2 regions of the Streptococcus parasalivarius genome follow, and region 2 is predicted to be linked to the other one. Evidence: predicted binding sites of a transcription regulator. Region 2 holds the regulator's gene; the other holds the start of a gene.
The links. Region 2 encodes CtsR, which represses protease genes until heat stress. Its sites were predicted from a motif close to TTGGTCAAAAAAGGTCAAANA; they were not measured.
Positions count from the first base shown of each region.

Region 1: the regulator CtsR is predicted to act here: its motif matches at 1,832-1,852, upstream of ACYVQ1_RS01190 (ATP-dependent Clp protease ATP-binding subunit).

Region 1 covers NZ_BAABOB010000001.1:246,155-249,372, forward strand. Annotated here, with positions in the region: gene ACYVQ1_RS01190 (ATP-dependent Clp protease ATP-binding subunit) at 1-1,779, opposite strand, end outside; gene argF (ornithine carbamoyltransferase) at 2,022-3,002, shown strand; gene ACYVQ1_RS01200 (DUF1797 family protein) at 3,071-3,218, shown strand, end outside.
Region 2 covers NZ_BAABOB010000011.1:38,201-41,418, forward strand. Annotated here, with positions in the region: gene ACYVQ1_RS09765 (ATP-dependent Clp protease ATP-binding subunit) at 1-1,234, opposite strand, end outside; gene ACYVQ1_RS09770 (CtsR family transcriptional regulator) at 1,235-1,690, opposite strand; gene ACYVQ1_RS09775 (COG2426 family protein) at 1,989-2,459, shown strand; gene tsf (translation elongation factor Ts) at 2,565-3,218, opposite strand, start outside.

The DNA.
Region 1 (3,218 bases), on a different contig from region 2:
GGTATCCTTGAAGCTTACAGTGCGTCCTTGACCATCAGTCAAACGACCGTCGTCAAGTACTTGGAGGAACATGTGAAGAACGTCTGGGTGAGCTTTTTCAACCTCATCTAAAAGAATAAGTGAATAAGGATTACGGCGGACTTTTTCAGTCAACTGACCAGCTTCGTCGTAACCAACATATCCTGGAGGGGCACCAACCAATTTAGCAACAGCGTGTTTTTCCATGTATTCTGACATGTCGAAACGAATCATACTGTCAGCTGAACCAAAGAGTTCAATGGCTAATTGTTTAGAGAGCTCAGTTTTACCGACTCCTGTAGGACCTACGAAGAGGAAGCTACCAATTGGGCGGTTTGGAGCACCCAATCCAACACGATTACGGCGGATAGCTTTAGCAATCTTATCAACTGCAGCATCTTGTCCGATAACATGTGATTTAAGATCATCGGCAAGACTAAGAAGTTGTGATTGTTCTTTTTCTTTCAAATCACCGACAGGAATATTGGTTTTTTGTTCCACAATGGCTTCGATATGTTTTTCGGTGATGACAGGCATATCCTGGTCTTTGATGGTTTGCTTTTGCATTTCCTTGTATTTGGCAATTTGGTCACGGAAATAGGCAGCCTTTTCAAAGTCCTCGTCACGAGTAGCTTGAGCCTTGAGGTTTTCAGCCTCAATCAAACGTTTGTCGATATCTTTAGGATCAACAAAGTTGAGGGTCAAGTTCATCTTCGAACCAGCTTCATCAAGAAGGTCGATGGCCTTGTCTGGTAAGAAACGGTCTTGAATGTAGCGGTTGGACAATTCTGCAGCTGCAGTAATCGCTTCGTCCGTATATTTGACGTGGTGGTAGTCTTGATATTTAGGCTGAATCCCACGCAAAATAGTGATGGTTTCCTCAACAGTTGGTTCGTCAACCTTAACTGGTTGCATACGACGCTCAAGGGCAGCATCTTTTTCGATGATGCGGTATTCGTTGAGTGTTGTTGCTCCGACCAGTTGAAGTTCCCCACGAGCAAGGGCAGGTTTTAGGATGTTTCCAGCATCCATATTGCCATCTCCAGCATTACCAGCTCCTACGATTTCATGGATTTCATCAATAAATAGGATAACATCCTGACGTTGACGAATTTCTTCCATGAGTTTTTGCATGCGTTCTTCAAATTGGCCTCGGATACCAGTCCCTTGAACCAAGCTGACCACATCAAGACGGATGACTTGTTTGCCTTGGAGTTTTTGAGGAACGCTACCATCTACAATTTTTTGAGCTAGTCCTTCAACGACAGCAGTCTTACCGACACCGGGTTCACCGATGAGGACGGGATTGTTCTTGGTACGGCGGTTAAGAATTTCGATGACACGAATGATTTCCTCGTCACGACCAATGACTGGATCGATGTCTCCACGACGAGCGATGTCAGTGATGTTAATGCCGAACTCTTCAAGAAGACCTTGTGGCTGTTGAGGAGCTTGTTGGCGTGGTCCTCCTGGACGGCCTGGCCCTTGTGTATTGCCACCGTTTCCTCGGTTACCACCTTCTTGTGTTGGAGGTGTATTGGGAAGATCACCGTTAGAAGAACGGAAGTTATTTAGGTCACTGAAGAAATCATCGAAGAAGCTGGAACCTCCAGTTTGATTGAATTGATTAAGGGGGTTCTCTGGGTCAGATTTCATGATTTTATAACAATTTTGACAGAGGTCAACTTGTTGCTGATTACCATTTACATTGGTATACAAATGAATACTAGCTTCATTAAGGTTACAGTTTTGACAGAGCATATCAGTACCTCTTTTCTATCTGAATTGGGAAAGACCTTTATTGAAAATATTCTTGGTCAAAAAAGGTCAAATCTATGACTCCATTATAGCATGCGGGAGGTAGATTGCAAGAAAAAAGTATCTAGGTTTGGCGCTCTCTTAGCAGGAGTGCTAATATTGAATTTTAATTCAAAATCACTTGCTTATAATGTATAAATATTATATAATATTTTTATATTATTCAGAATGAAAGAGAGATACCTATGACACAAGCTAAATCCTTTTTGAAAGAAATCGACTTTACCAAGCAAGAACTCGAGGAGTTAATTGATTTATCTATAAAATTTAAACAGTTAAAGAAGGAAAGAATTCCGCATAAATATTTAGATGGCTTAAATATTGCCTTGATTTTTGAAAAAACATCTACCAGAACTCGCTCAGCTTTTACAGTGGCCGGTCAGGACCTAGGTATGAATGTGACCTACCTTGGTGCTGGAGACATTCAGTTAGGTAAAAAGGAATCTGTAGTTGATACGGCCAAGGTTCTGGGATCTATGTTTGATGGAATCGAGTACCGTGGTTTTAAACAAGAAGATGTTGAAGATTTGGCTAAGTACTCAGGGGTTCCGGTCTGGAATGGTTTGACGGATACCTGGCATCCAACTCAAATGATTGCAGATTTCATGACTTTGAAGGAACACTTCGGTAGTTTGGAAGACTTGACCATCGCCTATATTGGAGATGGTAGAAATAATATGGCCAACTCACTTTTGGTCACTTCGGCTATTTTAGGCGTTAATGTCAAGATTATAGCCCCAGAGGTGCTGCAACCCGAAGATGAGATTGTAGCCTTAGCTCAGAAACATAATAATGGTGCAGACTTAACCCTTACAGATGATATTTCAGAGGTCAAGGGAGTGGATATGCTTTATACGGATGTCTGGGTATCTATGGGTGAAGAGGTAGATTTTAAATCTCGTATTGATTTACTCTTGCCTTATCAAATTAATGCAGACCTACTAGCCAAGACAGAAAATCCAGATGTTATCGTTATGCATTGTCTCCCAGCCTTTCATGATCTCAATACCCAAATTGGGAAAGAAATCTATGACAAATATGGTTTGGCAGAGTTAGAAATTACAGATCAAGTCTTCCAAAAATACAGTGACATCATCTTCCAAGAAGCTGAGAATCGTATGCATTCTATTAAGGCCATTATGTACAATTCCTTGAAAAATATTTAAAATTCCCCCATTTTTCCCATAAGTGTGATAAAATAAGTAGGAAATACACAATTAATAGGAGAAATAACATGGAATCACATTTGGTGAGAATCATTAACCGTCTTGAAATGATGGCGGCTGATGGTGGTAATTTGAAACGTAATTTTGAACGTGAAGGAGTGGTTGTTGCCGAAGTATCATTTAGCAACGATCCTGAAAATGGTCCAGTTTTCACAT
Region 2 (3,218 bases):
CCGCCTTGACCGCTGTCTCAACCGCTTCATCAGTAATCGTTACACGATGATAGTCTTCATAAGACGAACGTAGGCCTTTTAGAATATCAATCGCCTCAGCTACACTTGGCTCCTCAATTGTAATCTTAGCAAAACGACGAGAAAGAGCTGCATCTTTTTCAATATGCTTCTGGTACTCAGCTTGAGTTGTTGCTCCAACCATATGAAGAGTTCCACGTGCTAGAGCAGGTTTCAAAATATTAGCCGCATCCAAGGTACTATCAATACCTGAACCAGAACCAATAATCGTATGCAATTCGTCAATAAAGAGAATGATTTTTCCATCAGCTTCAATCTCATCAATGATTTGATTCATACGTTCTTCGAAATCACCACGGAAACGTGTTCCTGCAACCACACTCATCATATCAAGCTCTAAGATACGCATATCAGCCAGCTCAAAAGGTACTTCGCCTGAAGCAATACGCTGTGCCAAGCCAAGCGCAAGTGCTGTCTTACCAACACCTGCTTCACCTACAAGAACTGGGTTATTCTTCGTTTTACGACTCAAAACCTGAATCATGCGTGAAATCTCTTTCTCACGTCCAATAACAGGATCAAGAGCACCTGACTCGGCTACTGCCGTTAAGTCCTTGGTATAATCTGCCAACTCCCCAGTAGAAGATTGAGGAGGCTGCATCATATTAGCAAAATTTCCTGATGTCTTTGATTTTTTAGGCTTACGAAGGTCATGAATGGCCTTCAAATCTTGCTTACTAAGACCTGCATAACGCTCCAAAGAACGTCGTAAATCGATAATACGAGGCTTATCGCTGTCATCCTTATATTGAAAACCAGCAACTTCAAGGAGACGACAAACCATCAAATCCTTATGAAGGAGAAAGGCCATCAATACATGTTCAGACCCTACCTCTACAGCACCAGTCACACCAGCAATTCCCTCTGCCTCTTGCAACATAGCCTCTAAAGCATGTGACTGTGCACGTAAATCGATAAAATCTGATTCAGACAAGTCTTTTGGACTTTTCTCCATCGCTAGTACAGCTGCTGTCTCAATCTCTTCCGCACGAATACGGTCCTCAAAATCAGTAAATGTTAGGTAGGCTACAGATCCTGGAACCTCAACCATAGCCAGAAGCACATGCCAAGTCTCCAGAAAAGGACTTCCAAAACGCTCTGCCTCAAGCTGCGCACGATGGAAAATAGCCTGCATTTTTCTTGAATATGTCGTCATCTAATTTCCTTTTCTATCCAATCTAAGTAATAGCGAGCGTAGAATACGCGAACGAATAGCAGCCGCATCTGCGCCTAAAATATCATCACTTGCAGTTGCTAAAATCAAATTTCCCTCACGTTCTGTGATGATTTTTTCATCAAAAAGCAACTGGATCAAGTCTGTAAATACCTGCTCGCTGAGCTGATCCGCTAAGTTCTGAAGCAAATCATTAATCATGTGGTGCTTATCAGAGAATCTGACTTTGACGATACGAATATAACCGCCACCTCCACGCTTACTCTCAACAATATAACCACGACTTTCTGTAAAACGAGTCTTAATAACATAGTTAATCTGACTCGGTACAACTTGAAAAGTATCTGCTAAGTTCGAGCGTTGAATCTCAGCAATTCCAGACTGGCCCAGCAATTCTTTAATATATTCTTCTATACTATCTGATGTATTTCTTGCCATCTTAATTCCTCCAGTCTAATTTGACTATAACTGACTATTATTATACCAAAAATGTCAGCACATGGGAAACTATACCTTCAAAAAGCTTTTTAAAGTTGTCATTAGAGACCATATAAGATACAATAAATAAGACTAAAATATTAGGTAACTTTAAGTGTTTGATACACTTTGACAGGCTGAGCCCCACCTAATCCAACAAGTACTTTTTAACACTTTCGCAGTAGTATTAGTCTTATCACTCTTGATAAAGCTCTTGTGACTTTTAGTCTTTATTTTATTTCTCTATGAAAGGTTACTCATGAAATACATCATTGCACTCTTAATCTCTATGATTCCCTTGGTTGAGCTCCGTGGAGCCGTTCCTGTTGCTATCGCCTCAGGTATCCCTTGGTGGCAGGCCCTCGTTCTTTGTGTGATTGGGAACATGCTTCCTGTTCCAATTATTTTCTTCTTCGCCCGCCGTGTTCTCGAATGGGGGGCAGACAAACCTCTAATTGGTGGCTTCTTTACCTGGTGTCTTAAAAAAGGTCACAGTGGTGGCCAAAAACTTGAAAAAGCTGCCGGAGATAAGGGGGTCTTCTGGGCCCTCCTCCTTTTTGTGGGAATTCCACTTCCAGGAACAGGAGCCTGGACTGGTACCCTAGCAGCATCTATCCTAGATTGGGACTTTAAACGTAGTGTTATTGCCGTTATGCTGGGGGTTATCCTTGCAGGTATCATCATGGGAACACTCTCTCTTCTACTTGGTGTAAATACCTTCGCTCATTAATTACTTTGTTAACGTCTGGGGCATGCTCAGACGTTTTTTAATAGCAACAAAAAAGAAGCTACGATTCATTTACGTAACTTCTTTCTTTTTATCTAGCAACTAGAATTAGTTGTTAAGGGCTGCTGCCATTGTAGCTGCAACTTCTGATTCAAAGTCGTTAGATGCTTTTTCGATACCTTCACCAACTTCAAAGCGAACGAATTCTACTACTGAAGCGTTTACTGATTCAAGGTAAGCTTCAACTGTTTTGCTGTCGTCCATGATGTAAACTTGAGCAAGAAGAGTGTAAGCTTGGTCAACCTTAGTGTTGTCAAGCAAGAAGCGGTCCATTTTACCTGGGATGATTTTATCCCAGATTTTTTCTGGTTTACCTTCAGCAGCCAACTCAGCTTTGATATCTTCTTCAGCTTGAGCAAGAACAGCATCAGTCAATTGAGCTTTAGAACCATATTTAAGGTGTGGAAGAGCTGGTTTGTTAACCATTGCACGGCTTTCGTTATCTTGATCGATAGCGTGGTTAAGTTGTGCCAATTCATCTTTAACAAATTGTTCGTCCAATTCAGTGTATGAAAGAACAGTTGGTTTCATCGCTGCGATGTGCATTGAGATTTGTTTTGCAAGAGCATCATCTCCACCTTCGATAACTGAAACAACACCGATACGTCCACCGTTGTGTTGGTAAGCTCCGAAGTGTTGTGCATCAGTTTTCTCAACAACTGCAAAACGACGGAATGAGATTTTTTCGCCGATAGTAGCTGT